4 regions of the Bradyrhizobium sp. sBnM-33 genome follow, and region 4 is predicted to be linked to each of the others. Evidence: predicted binding sites of a transcription regulator. Region 4 holds the regulator's gene; each other region holds the start of a gene.
The links. Region 4 encodes PhoB, which activates phosphate uptake and scavenging genes when phosphate is short. Its sites were predicted from a motif close to TGTCATNNANCTGTCAT; they were not measured.

Region 1 (5,383 bases), 3.4 Mb from region 4:
CGAAGCCAACGACGACGTCTTTGGCTATATCGCGGATCGGCTGGTAGTAAACTTCGAATTCCCCGCGCTGCAGCGCCGCGCGTAAGTCGAGCTCCAAGAGCCGCCTTGCCTGCGCGCGGGCGTCCATTCCGGTCTCAAAGAAGCGGTAGGTGCCGCGGCCGTCCTCCTTGGCGCGATAGAGTGCGAGGTCGGCCTTTTTGAGGAGTTCATCGGGATTCTTGCCGTCCTCCGGCGCCAGCGAAATGCCGATGCTGACCCCGATGACGAGCTGGTGACCAGCGATTTCGTAGGGCGCCGAAACCTTCTCGACCACGTGGCTGGCGAGCAGGGCAACGGCGGACGGGTCGCAATCATTGCAGAACTGCACGATCACGAACTCGTCCCCACCCAGCCTCGCCACTGTGTCGTTCTCGGTGATGCATTCGCCGAGACGGCGGGCGACTTCTTTCAAGAGCGCATCGCCGACCGGATGGCCGAGCGAATCGTTGATATCCTTGAAGTGGTCGAGGTCGAGACAGAGCACCGCAAGCTGATCGCTGCGCTTGGCGAGCCGCAACGCCTTCTCGAGTTGCTCGCGGAACAACGTCCGGTTCGGCAGATTGGTCAGCGCGTCATGGCGCGCCATGTGGGAAATCTGTTCCTGGGCAGCCTGCCATTCGGTGATGTCCTCGAAGGTCGCGACCCATCCGCCGCCCTTCATCGGCTGGTCGACGACGCGGAGCGAACGTCCGTTGCGGCTCACCGTTCTGGTCACGCTGTTGCCGGCCTTGGCAGCAGCGATCACGTTGGCGACGAACTGATCGGGATCGCCATCCCATCGATCAAGCGCCTTCTGCTGCCGAAGGACATCGAGCAGCAAACGACCCTGGAGAGTCATGGCGGTCCGGTCCATCATTTCGGCGTAGCGTTGGTTATTGAGCAGGATGCGACCATCCGCATCGAACATGCAAAGTCCCTGCGACATGTTGTCGAGCGCGGTATCGAGCAGGACTTTTTGCTGATGCAGCTCGCCCTTGGCGCGGCGGTCGATCATGGCCGCCAGCAGCGATAGCCCGAGGATGGCGAACGCTGCCACCGCCGTCAGGAAGGAAAGCGCGGTCGGAGAAATCGACAGCCCGTCGGTCCCGAGGGTCGGGTCGGGAATCAGCGTGACGGCGCCCATCGCCGTGAAATGATGCGAAACGATGGCAACCGTCAGCAGCCCTGTGGCGCCCACGGTATGGGCGGGATTGTCGCTACGCGCGGCAACAAGAAGCGCCATGGCCGCAAACACGCTGCCAAACACGATCGAGGCCACAACGATGCCGGGCGACCACACAATGAACGCCGGAAGCTCGAGTGCCGCCATGCCGGTGTAGTGCATCGCTGCGACGCCGGCGCCAATCACGGCGCCGCCAATCGCAACCACCGGCCACCGTGCGCTCGACAGCGCAATGCACAGACCGACGGCGACGATGCCTATGGCGAAGACCAGCGACAACAGCGTAACGGGAATGCTGTATCCGGCTCCGGCGCCGGGATCGTAGGCCAGCATCGCGACGAAATGGGTGGCCCAGATTCCGCAGCCGCCGACCGCTGCGTCGAGGCCGATCCAGATCGCGCGCGTACGGCCGCGCGAGGCCCGGGCACGATGAAACAGGCTGATGGCGACTGCGCTGGCGAGCCAGCAAATGGCACCGGCAAGCACGACCAGGCGCCAGTCATGCTCGGAAGTGAGGCAAGTTAGGACGCGATACATACAGACCCCCGAAGGCCTGTAACAGCAGTCCTATTCGTATATTTGGCGTAACCGCCGCGGCGCGGTTACGCGGATGGTAAACAAACGCTTTTTGGCATGCCAGGCATGCCGGCGCGGAAACGCCGCGCGAGCTACTCGCCCGCGCGGCGTTTTGCCTCAATGGCGCGACTAATCAGCTTGCGGCTCGCAGGTTGACCTTGCCTTCCGCCAGCGAGGTGAGCTTCTGGTCGACTATCTTTTCCTCGTCGAGCGTCTTCTGCAGGATGCTGGCGCAATCGCTGCGGCCGAGTTGCCGCGCCCAGGCAATCAGGCTGCCGTAACGGGTGATTTCATAGTGCTCGGCAGCCTGGGCGGCGTTGATGAGGGCCGCGTCCAACACGTCCTTGTCCTCAATCTCGCCCGCGACATCGTCGGCTTCCTCGATGATGCCGTCGATCGCTGGGCAATCGACCGCCTTCACCTCGGCGCCGTGCATGCGGAATATCTCTTCGAGACGCTGCACATGCGTCTTGGTTTCATCTAGATGGCCCAAGAAGCCCTGTTTGAGCTGCTTGTCAGTGGCTTTTTCGGCCATTTTTGGCAGTGCTTTCACGAGTTGCTTCTCGGCATAGTAGATATCCTGCAATTGGTGGATGAACAGGTCGTTCATCGTCTTGATGTCTTTGGTGAACAGTCCCATTGCGGTTCTCCTTCGTTTGGGAACACGCTGGCGCAGGCCTCATGCTGGCCGGGGCGCGCGCTTCATGTTCGATGTTGATTGGAGGCTAACTTGCTCGCGAAAAGGACGTTCCTGAAGGCCGCGAAAACGCCGCGATGGAACGGACGGAACGGCGCGGCAAAAAGAGCCCGCGGAACGGACCTCGTTGCGACTCAAAATCGTTAACGCGGCGACATATGTATGGCGTATGACAAAGGCGACGAACGACGCCAAAAGGCATGCTTGTCAAGGGCTGCACAACGGCCCGGTTTTGGCTTATGGGTTTCGCGCACGGTGCCTCTGACCGTCGACTGTCACCCGTCGTGACAGGCCCATCTTTACGTATTGCGCCCGCCGGGAGGATGAATGCATCGGCTGCTGACCGCGCTCAGGCGTGGCTTCAAGGAGAAGATCGGCTGGAAACGGCTGGGGATCGCTGCGAGTCTTCTCATCATCATTCTTGCGATCACCCATCTGGTTCGCACCCTGAAGGGCGTCGACACTGGGGTTGTTTTGACGGCCCTGACCGAAATCGCCCCGCATCGGATCGCGCTGGCGGCACTGTGCGTAGTAGGCGCGTTCTTCACGCTGACCTTCTATGATTTCTTCGCATTGCGAACGATTGGCAAGACGCACGTCCCCTACCGCATCGCGGCGATGTCGAGCTTCACCAGCTACACCATCGGTCACAACGTCGGCGCCACCGTCTTCACCGGCGGCGCGATCCGGTTTCGGATCTATTCTGACTACGGCCTGACTGCGATCGATGTCGCCAAGATCTGCTTCCTCTCCGGCCTGACCTTCTGGCTCGGCAATCTGTTTGTGCTCGGCATCGGCATGGCCTGGCATCCTGAGGCGGCGTCGGCGATGGACCTGCTGCCGCCGGCAATGAACCGGCTGATCGCGATCGGCTGCCTTGCCGGCATCGCCGTTTATTTCATCTGGCTGCTCTTGGGCGAAGGGCGCCGCGAACTCGGCCAGAACGGCTGGAAAGTGGTGCTGCCCTCGGCGAGGCTGACGTTGCTGCAAGTCCTAATCGGCGTCGTCGATCTCGGCTTCTGCGCGCTGGCGATGTATTTGCTGATGCCGATCGCGCCGCACATCGATTTCATTTCGTTGGCGGTGGTATTCATCCTGGCAACGCTGCTCGGTTTTGCCAGCCATGCACCCGGTAGCATCGGGGTATTCGATGCCGCGATGCTGGTGGCGCTGCCGCAGTTCGGCAAGGAACAATTACTGGCGACGCTGGTGGTATTCCGGATCCTGTACTTCCTGATTCCCTTCGGCATCTCGATTTGGATCATGGGCACGCGCGAACTCTGGCTCAGCGTGGTGCAGCCTTGGCTGGACCGCCGTCGGCTCGGCGAAGCGTGCACCGCCAAGGCCCGGGTGCGGCAACCGGTCGAGGGCCGGCATTCCCGAGGCCGGTAACGGCGTCGTTATCTGCACCGTCTGGTCTTTTGAGGCAGAGCTGCCTCATTCTCTTATTTCTGCCTTACCGCTAACGTCAAACGACGCCATGGCTGGAATTCTCTCACGTTCGATGATGTCGGTCGCGCTGCTTGCCGGCGTGCTGATTGGAATAATCACGTCCGCGGCGGAAGCCCAGACCGCCGGGGGCTACGGGCCGCTGCAGATTTCTTGGGAAGTACGCAACCGCTTCCGCCTGTTCCGCGAGGAGCGGGATTTCCTGCTGCATGCCGAAAGCGGACGCGGCCGCAGCGTGCTGGCTTCAGAGCAGGTGCTGGCGATCCAGAGCGACGGCCGCGGCTGGGCACGCAATACCGTGAACCGGCTCTGCATCGATCTCGCCGGCCGCGTCAGCGAGCCCTGCACGCGCGACAACGTCAAAGAAAGCTATCTGACACCGATCGATCATCCGGTCGTGATCCGACTGACGGGCCCGGTGCCGGTCGGCGCGACCTGCGCCTGGACGGTCGACGACGGCGACGGCCCGCAAACTTCCACTTTCGACTGCGCCGAACCAGTCAATCTCCGCGTCCGCTACGGCCGCACCACGGTCGTGACCGCCGACATATCCAGCTCGGAGGGCACTCAGCGCGCTTTCACCGAGATCGCGGTACGCGACATCTTCATAGCGGGTCTCGGCGACAGCATCGCGTCCGGCGAGGGAAATCCAGACCGCCCAATTGCGCTCGCCGATGAAGGCTTCTGCTTCCGCTCCTATCTCGGCACAGCGGCCTCGCAATATTACCGGCCGAGCCGCGCGGGATATAAAGGCGGACGGGCCTGCGAGGCGCCCGATTCCCTCGCCGTCTGGCAGCGGCAGAGTGCGCTCTGGTTTAACCCCGCCTGCCACCGTTCGCTCTACAGCTATCAGACGCGAACCGCACTGGCGCTCGCCGTGCGATATCCGCATATCGCGGTGACCTACCTGCCGCTGGCCTGCACGGGCGCCACCATTGCCGACGGGCTGTTCGGCTCGCAGCGCGCCCGCGACTGCCTGCCGTCGAAATCGGGCGGTGCGTGCCAGGGTACCGTCAACGGGCAACTGGCCGAGCTGCGTGAAGCTCTCGCCGCCGCGAAACGCCGCCAGTCGGACCGCCAGCTCGACTTGGTGCTGCTATCAATCGGCGCCAACGACATCTATTTTTCCGGCCTCGTCGCCGATGTCATCGTGGACACAGCAACCGAACGCGCACTGTTTCGGCGCAGCGGCGTGATGGCCTCGGTAGACGACGCACGTAGCGCGATGACGCGGGACCTACCGCAGGGCTTTGCCAAGCTGCGCGAGGCGCTGAAGCCGCTGCTTGGCGGTGACCTGTCGCGGGTGGTCTACACCGCCTACGCCAATCCGACGTTGTCGAATGGCGGCGCGCCCTGCCCCGGCGGACGCGCCGGCTTCGATATCCATCCTTCCTTCAACGCCCAACCGCAGCGGCTGGCGGCGGTATCGAACTTCGTCGAAAGCGAATTCCTGCCGCAGT
Region 2 (5,383 bases), 1.4 Mb from region 4:
TTACTTGAGCGATTTTCGCAAGTACGCGCCGACGCTGTCGACGATTACAACGCATGCGAGGATCGAAAGCAGGATGGCCGAAACCTGGTCGTAGTTCAGGAGGCGCAGAGCCGAGATCAGCTCGAAACCGATTCCCCCTGCGCCAACGATGCCGAGCACGGCGGAAGCGCGGAAATGATACTCCCACCGGTAGATCGTGACATCGGTGAGCTGCGGCAGGACTTGCGGCAGAACGGCGTGCTGGATGACTTGCAACGGCGTCGCGCCCGCGGCGCGAGCCGCTTCCAGCGGCTTGGGATCGACATGTTCGATTGCCTCGGCATAGAACTTGCCGACCATGCCGATCGAATGCAGCGCCAGCGCAAGGACACCAGGCAGCGCCCCGAAACCAACCGCGGCGACAAACAGAACGCCAAGGATGATCTCCGGCACCGAACGCAAGAAGGCGAGGAATGTCCGAACCGCCAGATAAACGGTCGGGTGCGGGCTCGTATTGGGAGCGGCCAAAAGTGCGAGCGGCAAGGAGAAGGCCACGGCGAGCGCCGTCCCGGCGATCGACATCGCAAGCGTGTCCAGAAGCGGCCGCAACCATGGTTGCCAGCGGCTGAAATCCGGCGGTACCATTTCAGAGGCTAGCGTACCGATCGCAGGCCCGCTCTCCAGAAATCGCTGCGCGTCGAAAAAGCCCGTGGCCGCCAGCGCCGCTACGCACGCAGCGATGATCAAGCCGACGAGGCCCGCCCCGCGCAAGGCGGAGCGGCGTTGTTCTTCGAGAATGGCGTCAAACGTGTGCGAAACCGATTTCATTGTTTCACAGCTTGGCAATATCGAGTTGGAGCACTTTCGCCATGTCGCGCAGCACGTCGTAATCCTTGTCAGTCGCCGTCGCGATAGCCTCGACGCGGAACAGCTTGAGGATGGCCGGATCGTTGAGGTCGAGGAACGCCCGCTTGATAGCGTTCTTGAGCTCGGGTTTCAGAAAGCCCTGCACAGTGAGTGGATAGTTCGGAATCGGTTCGGATAGCGCGAGCTGCCTGAGCTTGGTGGAATCGATCTTCTTGGTTTCGACCAAGACCCGGTAAATGGATTCGGATAACGCCCCCGCGGGCACCTGCCCGGCAGCGACGGCGCGCGCCACCGCATCGTGTTGGCCCAGATGGACGACCTTATAGTCGGCGTCTCCGATCAGCCCTTGCTTGGCGAGAAGGGCGCGCGGCGCAAGATGGCTCGACGTGGAAGCCCGATCACCGAATGCGAATGGCTTGCCCTTAATGTCGGCCAGTTCCTTCACCGGGCCATCCGCCGTGGCTATCAGGATTGACTGATAATTGGGTTTACCCTTTTCGACGCCTACGCCGAAGGGCTCGATTTCCGGCGCTTTCGACTTGGCGAGCACGTAGGAGAACGGGCCAAAATATCCGACCTCGATGCGTCCGAACCGCATCGCCTCGATCATCGACGAATAGTCCGTGGTGACGATGATCTCGACGGGTCTCTTGAGCACCTCCTCAAGGTACTTCTTGAGCGGCTGTGCATTCTGAATGATGGTCGACGCGTTCTCGTCGGGAAGCAGTGCGATACGCAGCTTGTCGGGGTTTGTCTTGTCGGCGGCAAATGCCGGAGCGGCGAGCACGCAGAGCCCGGCCGCGGCCGATGCAACGAGGAAGTTGCGGCGCTGAATCATCTGATTTCTCCATCTAGATTGAGGGCTCGACTAAGCCGCTTTGGCCAAGCCTTTGCGTTCCATCGCATAGATACGATCGAGCGTAACCGACCCGAGTTGATCCGGCGCCCCTTCGAAAACGATGCCGCCCTGCGCGAGGCCGATGATGTGATCGGCGAACCGACATGCCAGATCGACCTGATGCAGGCTGACGATCGCGGTGATCCCGTCCTCGCGGCAGATCCGATGAAGATCTTCGAGCACCCGGACGGACGTGGCAGGATCGAGGCTCGCGACGGGTTCATCGGCGAGCATGATTTCCGGCTTTTGGGCCATGGCGCGCGCGATGCCGACGCGTTGCTGTTGTCCACCGGAAAGCTGATCGGCGCGGTCCAGCGCCCTGTCGGCAAGTCCGACCCGGTCAAGCGCCTCCAGGGCCAGCAGGCGGTCAGCGCACGGCAGCGGAAAAATCGACCGCACCACACTGTGCGCAGCAAGCCGTCCTGTCAGCACGTTGTCGAGCGCCGACAGCCGGCCGATCAAATGATGTTGCTGGAACACCATTCCAGTCCGCCGCCGATGCGCCCGCAACTGTGTGCGGCTAGAGAAGATCGATCCACGCCCCTCGACGCAAACCTCACCCGACGTAGGCCGCACGAGCCCATTGAGGCTGCGCAGCAATGTCGATTTTCCCGCCCCTGAGGTGCCGAGAAGAACGATGAATTTTCCCCGCTCGAACATGGCAGTGGTCGGCCGCAGCGCCACGACCCCATTGGGATATGTAACGGTCACGTTCTGGAGCGACAGCATCTCGAACCTCGCAGCGTGTTCGCTGTTTCCGAACAAAATCGTTAATTGTTCGCTTAGTCCGACTATCAAGCGTCCATGACGTCAGGATGACACAGGCCCAAGGCAGGCTCGATGCCCGACCTGCTGGTCCGAGCTACTCTCTCAAAACTCGGACGTGTTGAGTTTTCTGTACGCGATTGATCCGCCTCACCGCGAAGCTGTCGCTGCGGTACGGAAATAAAAGGGTTCGCTCGGCAGCGAGCCGTAGACAAAAGGCTCCTGCTGCCGTCCGGTTGCGGCCATCACATCATCGCGGACGAAGCGAAAGAGCATGGAGATCTCCAGCCCCGGCTGCTTCAGCCGATTGAGCAGCGCTTTCATGAACGGAGAGTTGTCGTCGTCCCCATCGTGCGCCACCTGACCGGCTTTCGCCGCATAGGCGATCATGGTCCCGCCCTCGGGCTCCACGCGCGCTAGCCCCGTTCCGAGCGAGCGCGTGCTGTTAGTGAAGCGCATCTGCGGCGCGAAAGGATTGTCCCGGCACGCATCCAGCACGATGAGCCGCAATCCCCGCACGCCTTCGATCGCGGTGCTGAGCTCGTCGATCGACACTGCTTCGAGGCGCACGTCGCGATCGGTCTTCAACTGCGCATCGACAGGTGCGAGCCAGTTGATTCCGCCCATCTCGAGTCCGTGGCCGGCAAAATAGATGACGGCCCAGTCAGACGTTTCCGCCTCCCTGGCGAAGGCTCGCAGGGCGGCAAACATCTGTTCGCGCGTCTGATCGCGCAGCAGCGTCACCTTGCGGAAGCCAAGCGCGTCGAATTCCGCCGCCAGCGCCTCGGCGTCGCGGCCCGCATTCTTGAGGGGTGAAACGTTCTGATAGGCGGCATTGCCGATCACCAGCGCAACCCGATTGTTGCGCTCGCGCGACGGCGTTGCGCCCGGCGCGACCGGTTCGCCGCGGGGCGGCGCCATTGCGCTATCCACCTCGCGCACAAGCTGCTCCGCCTCGCGGAACACGTCGGCGGCGTCGGGACTGGACAGCGGCAGCCGGCGCGCGGTGGACAGCGCATCCCGTGCGGCCGCGATGTTGTTGGTTCGACCCAATGCCACGCTCTTTAGCGCAAACGCTTCGGCGTTTTGGGGGTCGATCTTGAGCAGCGCATCCAGCACAGGAAGCGCTTCCGGGTAACGCTTCAGCGCCACGAGGGCTTTTCCGTGCAGCAAGCCGATGTCGGCGGAAGTCTTCTGCTGCGAAGAGTTACCGCTGACCCGAGCGGCGCGAGCTCGCGCAATCTGTTGGAGCGCCTCATCGGGACGGCCAAGTTGCACCAGGAAGTCGGCCTGGTGGATGAAATTGTAGATGCCGCCAGGTTGCAGCCTGGCCGCCTGGTCCAGATCAGCCCGGCTCTCCGCGATGCTGCCACGTCGCACATGGGCAGCGGCGCGGTTACGCAACGCGTCGGCGCGGTCGGAATTATTGTTCGCGACCGCGAGCGCCTTGGTCGCGTCTATGATGGCGAGGTCGAATTGGCCGAACCCGCTGCGGATCAACGCCCGGTTAAGCCATGCTTCGACGAAGGAGGGATTGTCTTCAAGGCACCGGTCGCAGCTGGCGAGTGCGTTCCTGTAGTCGTGCCGGGTGATGAACTTATAGCACCGATTGTAGTACGCGATCGCGCGCTCTCGTTTTGAAATGCCGGGCGTGCTGATGATCGCCATACAGGCTGCGAGGCCGGCCTCGTTGTCGTCTGCACGGCAGGAATTCCAGAGCTTTGCGCGATTGTCGGAAGGTGCGGCCTCGGATGCGCCGGCACCGGGCAACATCAACGCAAGCGCTAGCACAAGCGCCATGGCATGGCCCGGCCGGGCGTGGCGATGACCGAACAGAAGCGCGATCATGAACCTGTCCTGTTGAAAACGGCGACTTGCCCGCGCGCCGGCGAACCAACCACGTCAGTCAGATGCGGCGGCTGATCGAAGGCCCGCGCCACCCTCCTGATCAGCATGATCATGGCGGTTCCGATCGCCAGGAAGATCGACCCGATGAAAGCCAGGATGATCGGCATCAGCCAAAGAGAAAACACGCCCCGGATGGCCGCCGATTCCGGCACGCCGGGATCGTAGAGCACCGAGACAGTCTGTCCGGTACGATAGGCCGGCGGATTGGTGCGCAGCCCGGACTGAAATTCAATGGTACGACCGTCCATCGTCTGGAAGCGCACGACTGGCGCAAACACGTAGCCCTTATCCTCGCTGTCGCGCAGGCGCACCATCTCGATCACCGACCCGGGCGTTTCAATGGCGCGTGCAATCCATGTTCTTGTTGACCAGACACTGGAGCCCGCTGCGAGCAATAGCAGCAGGCCAATCGGTATCAGGGCGAACCTGGCAAGGCGGCTGAGAAAAACTGTAGGATCTTCCATGAAAAGACGCGCCTGCGGCAAACACTGTTGTAGGCGTGGATGTGTCTTGGCGTGGACCGAAAGGTTCAATGCCCCGAGCAGGTGTCATGGCACCAGCGGCGGGCACAACTCCCGAGCAGCGGGTCGCGGACGCACCGAGGTTTACTCCTTCCAACCTCCGGTGTTCCTCATTTCTTCCCGAACGCGCTGAGCAGTCCGCCCAGCAGCTTCGATGCTATTCCGCCGATCGCGCCGAAGCCGCCGGTGGCGCCGATCACGCCGGTGATGATCGGAATTATCGTCGCCAGCGTCGAACCTGAAACCGGCGCGGCTGTGGTTGGCGCCTGACCAGCAATCGCTCCCAGATTGAAGGGCAGGTTGAGAATGCCCGCCGACTGCAGCAGGGTGACGATACCAAGCATGCCCGCTGAAAGCTGTACGCTCGGCCGCGACATCGCCGGCGCGAGCGGCTCGGCAGGCTTGTCCGGTTTTTCGGTGCCTGGAAGTGGCTTGCCGGTCAGCC
Region 3 (5,383 bases), 1.9 Mb from region 4:
GATCTGCGTCGGCGGCCCGCCATACGCTTCGACCTTCTCGATCAGCGGACGGAGCCAGTCGGGAATCGGCTCGGCCGGCTGCAATCGCTGCAGCGTGTAATCATAGCGGAACCCGAACGACGCCACCCGGCGTTTGCCTTCGAAGACGCCGAACTGGAACGGCTGCAGCGGTAGCGCCGAGATCCGCCCAATGAGCTCGCGCTCGAGTAAGGGCGAAACGAATTCGGCCGCGTATTGCAGGCCATCGGGTCGGTCTTCGGGAAATAGTGCGAGCTGTCCAGTCAACCCTTGGTCCCCAGCGCCTTGCGTAAGGACGGAATATGGGGAGGCGAGAGCGGCAGACAAAGTCCGACGAGTGGGCATTGCGTTCGCGGCAAGGGGAGACCTCTACTGCGCCGCGTCGATTGCCTGTTTTTCCTGCTAGCGGGAGGAACTTTGCCAATCCAAGCCCATTGTCGATTGAGAAATGGCGGCGGGGCACATGGAGAAAGCCATGCACGGTCTCATCTATCTCGTCGGTCTCATTGTCGTAATCCTGGCGGTTCTGTCCTTCTTTGGTCTTCGCTAGCGCATGGAGAGGTCGATGGAAAACGTCTCTTCTCCTGCGGTGCGCGGCGATGTCGCGGCGCGTTTGCTGCAATGGTCGCCGATCGTGCTAGGCGCGTTTGTGGCGACGGCGTTTTCGTCCGTGCTGCTGACGTTTGGCGCCACGATCGGTCTCGGAGTTACATCGACTGCGCCGACCTGGCGTGATGCGTCTGCGGCGCTGGCGATCCTGTCGGGGCTTTATTTGATTATCCAGGCCGTCCTCAGCTTCGGCCTCGGCGGCTACATCGCCGGTCACAGCCGTCTCTCGGCCGGCCCGGCTGCGGCGGAGGAAACAGAACATGTTGACGGCGCCCACGGCCTGGGCGCCTGGGCACTCGCCGTCGTCATGGGGGCGCTCCTCGCTGCCCTGATTGGCGCAGCCACGATCAACCGGACACCTTCGATGCGCGGCCCTGCGCAGGCCAGCACCGCCGAGCCGCTCTTGAGCTATGAGTTGGACCGGCTGTTTCGCGCCGGCCGCCGCGCGCCAAATGTCGATCTCAGCGCCGAGCGGGCCGAAGCCGGCCGCATCCTGCTCACCACGTCGAGCCACAGCGGGCTCAGCGCGGACGACCGCACCCATCTGATTCAGCAAGTCGGCGCGCTCACGGGCCTTTCCGCGCCCGATGCGGAGCGGCGGGTCGATAGCGTCGTCGCCAGCGCCAAGACCGCGATTGCGAGATCACGGCGAAGCAGCATCATTCTCGCCTTCTCGGTCGCGACAGCCATCCTGCTCGGCGCCGTGGCTGCCTGGGCCGCAGCTTGCGCCGGCGGACGGCATCGCGATGGTGCGCCGCTGCCGGAGTGGATCGAGCGGTCGAATGCGCTCAGCCGGCGAAAGACGGTGATGCCGTAGCCCGGCGCTGCGCCGGCACACTATAGCTTTCCGTTACCCTGAGGAGGCCGCGTTGCGGCCGTCTCGAAGGGCGATGGCTACCGGGGGGCCGTTCATCCTTCGAGACCCCGCTTCGCGCTCCTCAAGATGGGATTGGCTTGGACGCCACGGCCTACTTCGCCTTCAAGAACTCCTCCACCTCCAGCAACACGAACTCGTTGTCGTCAGCCTTGTTGGGGTCGCGGCTCGACGAGAACGGCAAATTGTTGTCGTTGCCGACGATGATGTGGGTGTCGTCGACGCGATCGACGTTCTCGATGGTGAAGAACGGGAAGGTCAGCACGCCGTCATTGAGCGGCTTGCGCGCCTTCTTGTCGGGATCACGGATCTTCATCAGGTCGATATAGGCGATCTTGCGCACTGGCTTGCCGACATTGGCGTCGGAGAGCTCGACCTTGTAGACGCGCTTAAATTTGGCGAGGTCCGCAAAACAATTTTCGCCCCGCTGACCGGCCGGGCAGACCTTGTCGGCGGTGCCTTCGCCATTGTCGCGCTCGATGATCAGGCCGTTTGAAGCGTCGATCATGTTGAAGTCGCCGATGGCGTGGCCGTTCTTATCGAACACATAGTGCCAATAGCGGCCGGTGAATTTTTCGGCCGCGACGTCGAATTCGAGGATCCGCGCGGCTTCCTTGCCGTCGAGCTTTTCAAGGTCCTTCTTCTCGGCATCCCACAGCGGGCCTTCCAGCAGCCCGTAGACGAACTTGCCGTCCTTCGAAGCGGCAAAACCTTCATAGCCTTTGGAGCGGCGCAAATTGACCGTGGTGTAGCTTGCGCCTGGAGCTGCCGGCGACTGCACCGACCAGTGATCGGGCGAGCGCACCGGCTTGCCGTCGGCGGTGGTTTCGAACACCGCCAGGACCTTGCCGGTTTTGTCGGCCTTCAGCACATAGGGTCCGAACTCGTCGCCGATCCAGATGGTATCGCCGATGATCTGAAAACCTTCGGTGTCGAAATCGGCACCGGTGAGATAGCGCTTGGCGCTGTCCTCATGCACGATGCGGAACGGCACCTTCTTGTCCGGATCGTGCAGGAAGATGGTTTCCTGCCGCTCGATCTTGCCGCTCGCCCAGTCGATCTTGTGCCGGTTGAGATAGAGCATCGAGTCGGCCGAGTTGTAGCGCGAGCCCATGCCGTTGTCGGTGAGCACCCAGAACGAACCGTCAGCCATCACCTTGATGCCGGAATGGCCCTGCAGCGGCTGTCCCTTGAACGGCAGCGATACGCCGGTCGGGCGTTCGTAGGATTTGCCCATCACAGTGCCCACAGCGTCGACGCGGCGGCCGGTGGTGTATTTGCCTGATGTCTTGAGATCGTCAGGCGCATCAGCGGGCGCCTCGATAAAGCTCTGTGCCGGCAGCACGGCGTGGCCCTTCAGCGTGGCGGGAAATTCGCCTTCACCTTGGGCGAAGGCAGCGCCGGCCAGAAACACGGAGGCGACGGAGCAGAGCAATGACACGCGCATGGCGGATCTCCTGTAGAATGGCGATGCGGAGTGTCTTGCGCAGCGGCTGTTACAGCCGGCTGACAGTTTTGTGAAAGCCGCGTAACGGCGTTGGATAAGGCTGCGGTTTAGGTGTTACTGCGTTGCAGCCGGCCGCATGGTCTGCGGCAGCAGGAACGGCACACCCTGATCGGTATAGTCGATCTTCACATCCACCTCAAAAATCCGACGGATGGTTTCCGTCGTGATCACATCGCTGCGGCCGCCATCGACGGCGAGCCGGCCGCGATGCAAGAGCACGATCCGGTCGGCGAACCGCATGGCGAGATTGAGGTCGTGCAGCACCGCGATAACAGCCGTGCCGTTCTGCGCGCGCCGCTTTGCGGTTTCTACAAGGTCGATCTGGTGGCGCATGTCGAGACTCGAGGTCGGCTCGTCCAGCAACAGAAGCCCCGGTCCATGCAGCGCCTCGCCGCAGGCGAGCTGCACCAGCACGCGGGCGAAATGCGCGCGCTGCTGTTCGCCGCCCGAGAGCGTCGGCAATTGCCGCTGGCTGAAATGCGCCAGATCGACCTCGCCGAGCGCCGCATCGACCAGCCGCTGCGCGGCGGAGCGGCCGGCATCACCCGCGCCCATATGGACGATCTCCTCGACCGTGAACGGGAAGTTGACGTTGACATGCTGCGACAGCATCGCGCGGTGATAAGCGAGCTGACGCGGCGCATAGAGGTGGATGTCGCGCTGCTTCAGCCTGATCTGACCGCGCGTCGGGCGGAGATCGCCGGACAGCATCCGCAGCAGCGTCGATTTGCCGGCGCCGTTGGGGCCGACGATCGCGACCATCTCGCCGGGGGCGACGCAAAGATCAATGCCATCGACCAGCGTGGCGCCGCCAACGACCATCGAAACCAACTGCGCTTCGAGAATGGCGGTCATAGCGAAACCAGCCCGCGCTGGCGGAGCAGCATGGCCAGAAAGAATGGCGCGCCGATTGCTGCCGTCAGGATGCCGATCGGCATTTCCGCGGGCGCGACGATGGTGCGGGCCAGCGTATCGGCGCCCACCAGCAGCACCGCGCCCAGCAGCATGGAAGCGGGCAACAGCAAGCGGTGCGCCGGCCCGATCACCAGCCGCAACAGATGCGGCACCACGATGCCGATAAAGCCGACGACGCCGCAGACCGAAACCGCCACGCCCGTCATCGCCGACACCAGCACGATTGAAATCCGCTTCAGCCGCTCGACGTCGACGCCGCTATGGAACGCCTCGGCCTCGCCGAGCACCAGTACGTCGAGCCTACGCGCAATCGAGACGCAGGCGATCGCGGCACATCCCAGCACCGGCGCCAGCGTGGCGAGCTTGGGCCAGGTCGCGCCGCTCAGCGAACCTAATAGCCAGAACGTGATGTCGCGCAACTGGCGATCGTCGGCGATGAATACGAGGAGCCCGATGCCGGCGTTGGCGATGGCGGCGATGGCAATGCCGGCCAGCAGGAAAATCGCGATCGACGTCCGCCCCGAGCGGCTCGCGATCGAATAAAGGATGACGGTGGTCGCGAGCGACCCGGCGAAGGCCGCGATCGGCAGCAACTGATGCTGCATGAAACGGAAGTTCTGGCCGATCTGGCTGTCGGTGAAGACGATCGCAGCCGCGGCCGCCAGCGCGCCGCCGGAGGAAACGCCGACCAGCGCGGGGTCGGCGAGGGGATTGCGAAACAGCCCCTGCATGATGGCTCCCGATGCCGCGAGCAGCGCGCCGATCATCGCGGCCGCGCCGATCCGTGGAATCCGGATCGACCACAGCACAAGCTGGTCGCGCGCGAGCGTCGGACCGGCCGAAGCCTCGCCCCACAGGCCGAGTGCGGCCGGCAGCCGCGCCAGCGGAATTCCGGCGGCGCCAACCGTCAGCGCGATCAGCGCCGCACCCGCCAGCGCGGCGAACAGGCAGACAAGGGTCAGCGAGGCGGGAGGACGCAACGCGTATCCGCTGCGGCGCCTGGCGCTAGCCTCGGTCAGGACGGTCATTTCCGGCAATCGGCGGTGAGTGCCGCAGGCTTGAATGTCTCGGCCTGCGGCGCCAGCGTCGGATAGAGCTTGATCGAGAGATCGCGGGCGGCGGCCGCGGTGCGCGGCCCGAAGCCGAGCAGATAGAGGCCTTCCATGGAGATGAAGGTCTTGTTCGCCGCAACAGGGGTCAGCGCGAAGGCCGGATGAAGATACACCGTCTCCGCGACCACGGAATCCTTGCCGCGTTGGATCGAGAGCACCACGTCGGGCTTCGCCGCGACGATCGCCTCGTCGTTGATGATCTTGTAGCCCTCGTAGCCGTCGATCGCGTTGACGCCGCCGGCAAGCGCGATGATCTCGTTTGCCGCGGTGTTCTTTCCGGCGGCCATCGCCCGGCCGTTCAACAGCGACATCACGAACATCACGCGCACCGGCTTCGTCACCTTGGCG
Region 4 (5,383 bases):
CAAATGACCGAACTCTCCGTATCCGTAAGTAACGCGAGCGGCCCAGTTCCGCAGGTGGCGCTGCCCGAGGCCGCACCCAAGGTGACCGCCCGCGGCCTGAACTTCTACTATGGCGAGCACCACGCGCTGAAGGACATCAATCTCACGCTCGGCACCCATCGCGTCACCGCCTTCATCGGCCCGTCCGGCTGCGGCAAATCCACGTTGCTGCGGATATTCAACCGGATGTATGATCTCTATCCGGGTCAGCGCGCCACCGGTCAGCTCTTGCTCGACCAGACCAACGTCCTCGACCCGAAGCTCGACCTCAATCTGCTGCGGGCCCGCGTCGGCATGGTGTTCCAAAAGCCGACGCCGTTCCCGATGACGATCTACGAGAATATCGCCTTCGGCATCCGTCTCTATGAGAAGATCTCGAAGTCCGAGATGGACGGCCGGGTCGAGAAGGCGCTGCGCGGCGGCGCGCTGTGGAACGAGGTCAAGGACAAGTTGAACGCCAGTGGCCTCTCGCTGTCCGGCGGTCAGCAGCAGCGGCTATGCATCGCGCGCACCGTTGCGGTCAGGCCCGAGGTGATCCTGTTCGACGAGCCCTGCTCGGCGCTCGATCCGATCTCGACCGCCAAGATCGAGGAACTGATTCAGGAACTGGCGGAGGACTACACCATCGCCATCGTCACCCATAATATGCAGCAGGCGGCGCGCGTCTCGGACAAGACCGCCTTCATGTATCTCGGCGAGCTGATCGAATTCGACGATACCAACAAGATTTTCACCTCGCCGCGCGATCGACGTACCCAGGACTACATCACGGGGCGGTTTGGTTAAGGAGATAACAGATGGCTTCTGAGCACACCGCCAAGGCATTCGACAGCGACCTTCAGGAATTGACGCGCCTGGTCGCCGAGATGGGCGGCCTGGCTGAGCGCATGATCACCGAATCCGTCGACGCGCTGGTCCGCCGCGACGTCGCGCTCGGCAAGCACGTCGTCGCCACCGACGTCGAGATCGACCGCCTGCAGCATCTGATCGAGGAGCGCGCGGTGCTGACCATCGCCCGCCGTCAGCCGATGGCGATCGATTTGCGCGAAATCGTCGGCTCGATGCGGGTTGCCACCGATCTGGAACGGATCGGCGACCTCGCCAAGAACATGGGCAAGCGCGTCGCGGCGCTGGAGAACGATTTCCAGCCGCTGAAGCTGATGCGCGGCCTCGAACACATGACCGACCTGGTACAATCGCAGGTCAAGTCGGTGCTGGACGCCTATGCCGCGCACGATCTGCCGGCGGCGATGGCGGTGTGGAAGGGCGACGAGGAAGTCGACGCCATCTGCACCTCGCTGTTCCGCGAACTCCTGACCTATATGATGGAAGATCCGCGCAACATCTCGTTCTGCATCCATCTGATGTTCTGCGCCAAGAACATCGAACGGATCGGCGATCACGCCACCAACATCGCCGAAACCGTGTTCTACATGATCGAGGGTCAGCAGATGCTCGACAAGCGCCCGAAGGGCGACATGACGACGTTTGCGACCACCGTACCCAACACTTGACATAGTGTTTTCCAGCGACGTGGAAACCGGTTCGCATGAAGAAAACGCGTCAAACAGAAGAGGCAAGAGCAGGATGAGCGCGCGCATAATGGTGGTCGAGGACGAGGAAGCGCTGACCACGCTGTTGCGCTACAACCTCGACGCAGAAGGCTACGAGGTCGAAACCGTCGGCCGCGGCGACGATGCGGATACACGGCTGAAAGAGCGCGTGCCCGATCTCGTCGTGCTCGATTGGATGCTGCCGGGGCTGTCGGGCATCGAGTTGTGCCGCCGCTTAAGGGCGCGCCCCGAAACCAAGCAATTGCCGATCATCATGCTGACCGCGCGCGGCGAGGAGAGCGAGCGCGTGCGCGGGCTTGCGACCGGCGCCGACGACTACATCGTCAAGCCGTTCTCGGTGCCGGAACTTTTGGCGCGGGTGAAGGGCCTGTTGCGGCGGGCAAGCCCCGAGCGGCTCGCCACCGTGCTGACCTATGGCGATATCGAACTCGATCGCGAAAAACGCCGCGTCGCGCGCTCGGGCCGTCAGATCGATCTCGGCCCGACCGAGTATCGCCTGCTGGAATTTTTCCTGGAGCATCCCGGCCGCGTCTTCAGCCGCGAGCAGTTGCTCGACAGCGTCTGGGGCCGCGACATCTATATCGACGAGCGCACCGTCGACGTCCACATCGGCCGCCTGCGCAAGCTGCTCAACCCCGGCCGCGAGCAGGACCCGATCCGCACCGTCCGCGGCGCGGGGTATGCGCTGGATGATAGGTTTGCGAAGGTGGAGCCGTAAGGCTCCATCGTTGTCCGCGCGAAAGCGGGGACTCTCTCATCGTCATTGCGAGCGAAGCGAAGCAATCCATCGTGCGGCAAAGCAAGTATGGATTGCTTCGCTACGCTCGCGATGACAGTGGAACGCGTAGCCCGGGTGGAGCGAAGCGCGACCCGGGGAATGTCAGCCCATCGCGAGATCGTCCCGGATTTCGCTTCGCTCTATCCGGGCTACGGCAAACCGCGACTTACCTTGTTGTCTTCGGTTGCTGACGCCGGCGGTCGGCCGCGGGCTGGTAGGCGATGCGCGAGTGATGGGCGCAATAGGGCAGGCCCGTGAGCGCTTTGCCGCCGCAGAAGAAGAATTCCGGGCTCGAGGGATCGCCGACCGGCCAGTGGCAGGTGGCCTCGTTCAGTTCGAGCAGCGACAGCCGCTGGCTCATCGGCACGACGTTGTCGAAGGCGATCGGATCTGGCTCCATCTCGACTTCGAAGGCGTGCGCGAGCGCGGTGTTGCCGCGCGAGACCGGGCGCGAAACCCGCATCATCGGTTGGGCGGGGCGTGCCTTGCGCTGCCGCGGGGCGGCCGAGGAGGGGCTCTTGGCGCGGCCGGAAAGGCCCAGCCGGTGCACTTTGCCGATCACGGCGTTTCGCGTCACATTTCCGAGTTCCGCGGCGATCTGGCTTGCCGACAATCCGGCTTCCCAGAGCTTCTTAAGCTGCTCGACGCGATCGTCGGACCAGGTCAAAACCGTCATCGTAATCTTCCCTTCGCATCGCGCCGGCCAATCGGGGCGGCGCTGGCGATGTCATCGTCTCAAAAATCCCTGCGGTCAGAATCCCTTAGCCCTCGCCGGGCGCGCTAACCGCGCCCGAACGTTTACGCCTGCACAAAAGGACTCCAGGGATCAGAACTGCCGCACGAGATGTCGTATCCGACAGCCCAAACGCTACAATATGGCGTGACTCCGGCGCAAGAGTCCGGGCCCGAGCGTCCACATGTTCTGACATCTAGGCATTTCACTGCGTGGTTTCCACCACACCGCAATCCTACGGATTTCAGCCCCTTGCACGGCAGGAAAGGCCGTTCCGTGGCGTGTTGACAGCGCTCCCCGCCCACATAGAATGCCTCTCACGTGCCGCCCTTAAGAGGCGGCACGTTTCGTTTTCGCAAGACCGGCTGTTGCCGCGTTCGCGCCAATGCACGCCCGCGGCAGGTCTCAAAGGCAGGTCTCAAACCTCAGTGATTGCCATGACCAATAGCGCCACGTCGCATCTGCTCCCCGTCTTCGCCAGGGTCGATCTCGGCTTCGAACGCGGCGAAGGCTGCTGGCTGACCTCCACCAATGGCGAGCGTTATCTCGACTTCACCTCAGGCGTCGCGGTGAATGCGCTCGGTCACTGCCATCCGCACCTGATCAAGGCGTTGCAGGAACAGTCGACGAAGCTCTGGCACATGTCGAACCTGTTCAAGTCGCCCGATGGCGAAAAGCTCGCCGCGCGGCTCTGCGAGCAGAGCTTTGCCGACCTGGTGTTCTTCTGCAATTCCGGCGCGGAGGCGATGGAAGGCGTGATCAAGGTCGTGCGCCGCTATCAATTCTCCAAGGGCCATCCTGAACGCTATCGCCTCATCACCTTCGAGGGCGCGTTCCACGGCCGCACGTTGGGCACGCTGGCGGCCACCGGCTCCGCGAAATATCTCGAAGGCTTTGGGCCGCCGATGGACGGTTTCGACCAGGTGCCGCATGGCGATCTCGAAGCGGTCAAGAAAGCGATCGGCCCGCAGACCGCCGGCATCCTGATCGAGCCGGTGCAGGGCGAGGGCGGCGTGCGCTCGGCGCCGCAGTCTTTCTTCAAGGCGCTGCGCCAGCTCTGCGACGAGAAGGGCCTGTTGCTCGCGTTCGATGAGGTGCAGACCGGCATGGGCCGCACCGGCGATCTCTTCGCCTACAGGCGCGTCGGCGTGACGCCGGATGTGATGTCGCTGGCAAAGGCGCTGGGCGGCGGTTTCCCGATCGGCGCGGTGCTGGCGACGGCGGAAGCAGCAAGCGGCATGACGCCGGGCTCGCACGGCTCGACCTTCGGCGGCAATCCGCTGGCGATCGCTGCCGCCAACGCCGTGCTCGACGTGATGCTGAAGCCCGGCTTCTTCGATCACGTGCAGAAGATGTCGCTGCTGTTGAAACAGAAGCTGGCCTCCGTCGTCGACCGCTATCCCACTGTTCTCTCGGAAGTGCGCGGCGAGGGGCTTTTGGTCGGCGTCAAGGCCGTGGTGCCGTCGGGCGATCTCGTCAATGCGTTGCGTGACCAGAAGCTGCTGACGGTCGGCGCCGGCGACAATGTGGTGCGGTTTCTGGCGCCCTTGATCGTGACCGAGGCCGAGATCGACGAGTCGGTCCAGATGCTGGAGCGCGCCTGCGTCGCGCTGTCGAGCTCGCAGTTGAAGAAGGCGGCGGGATGATGAGCAAGTCCGTCCGTCACTTCCTCGACATCAACGAACTGCCGTTAGATGAATTGCGCAGCATGCTGGCGTTAAGCGCCACCATGAAGGCGAAGCTGAAAGCGCATGAGAAAGGCAAGAAGCCGCTCGAAGGCAAGACGCTGGCGATGATCTTCGAACGCCCCTCGACCCGCACCCGGGTGTCGTTCGACGTCGGCATGCGCCAGCTCGGCGGCGAATCCATCATGCTGACCGGTGCCGAGATGCAACTCGGCCGCGGCGAGACCATCGCCGACACCGCGCGCGTGCTGTCGCGCTATGTCGATGCGATCATGATCCGCATCCTCAATCACGATGCGCTCCTGGAATTGGCCGCGCACGCCACCGTGCCCGTGATCAACGGCCTGACGCGGCGCTCGCACCCCTGCCAGGTGATGGCGGATCTGATGACCTTCGAGGAGCATCGCGGGCCGATCGAAGGACGCACCGTGGCCTGGACCGGCGACGACAACAACGTGCTGGCCTCGTGGGCGCATGCGGCCGAGCGTTTCAAGTTCAAGCTCAACGTCGCAACCCCGCCGCAGCTCGCGCCGAACAAGGCGATGAAGGACTGGATCAAGGCGACGCAGGCGCC

Region 1: the regulator PhoB is predicted to act here: its motif matches at 2,633-2,649, upstream of RX328_RS19045 (YbhN family protein).
Region 2: the regulator PhoB is predicted to act here: its motif matches at 2,549-2,565, upstream of phnC (phosphonate ABC transporter ATP-binding protein).
Region 3: the regulator PhoB is predicted to act here: its motif matches at 2,997-3,013, upstream of RX328_RS37390 (esterase-like activity of phytase family protein).

Annotation. Positions count from the first base shown of each region.
Region 1 is NZ_CP136624.1:4,178,822-4,184,204, reverse strand. It holds gene RX328_RS19055 (EAL domain-containing protein) at 1-1,738, opposite strand, end outside; gene RX328_RS19050 (ferritin-like domain-containing protein) at 1,911-2,417, opposite strand; gene RX328_RS19045 (YbhN family protein) at 2,802-3,866, shown strand; gene RX328_RS19040 (hypothetical protein) at 3,979-5,383, shown strand, end outside.
Region 2 is NZ_CP136624.1:8,540,055-8,545,437, forward strand. It holds gene phnE (phosphonate ABC transporter, permease protein PhnE) at 1-807, opposite strand; gene phnD (phosphate/phosphite/phosphonate ABC transporter substrate-binding protein) at 812-1,684, opposite strand; gene phnC (phosphonate ABC transporter ATP-binding protein) at 1,715-2,473, opposite strand; gene RX328_RS40085 (caspase family protein) at 2,660-4,357, opposite strand; gene RX328_RS40090 (DUF3592 domain-containing protein) at 4,354-4,902, opposite strand; gene RX328_RS40095 (peptidoglycan-binding protein) at 5,049-5,383, opposite strand, start outside.
Region 3 is NZ_CP136624.1:7,976,007-7,981,389, reverse strand. It holds gene RX328_RS37400 (alpha-ketoglutarate-dependent dioxygenase AlkB) at 1-285, opposite strand, end outside; gene RX328_RS37395 (hypothetical protein) at 584-1,444, shown strand; gene RX328_RS37390 (esterase-like activity of phytase family protein) at 1,596-2,948, opposite strand; gene RX328_RS37385 (heme ABC transporter ATP-binding protein) at 3,063-3,863, opposite strand; gene RX328_RS37380 (FecCD family ABC transporter permease) at 3,860-4,951, opposite strand; gene RX328_RS37375 (hemin ABC transporter substrate-binding protein) at 4,948-5,383, opposite strand, start outside.
Region 4 is NZ_CP136624.1:740,181-745,563, forward strand. It holds gene pstA (phosphate ABC transporter permease PstA) at 1-7, shown strand, start outside; gene pstB (phosphate ABC transporter ATP-binding protein PstB) at 4-825, shown strand; gene phoU (phosphate signaling complex protein PhoU) at 837-1,553, shown strand; gene phoB (phosphate regulon transcriptional regulator PhoB) at 1,627-2,331, shown strand; gene RX328_RS03480 (GcrA family cell cycle regulator) at 2,558-3,067, opposite strand; gene RX328_RS03485 (aspartate aminotransferase family protein) at 3,562-4,770, shown strand; gene argF (ornithine carbamoyltransferase) at 4,770-5,383, shown strand, end outside.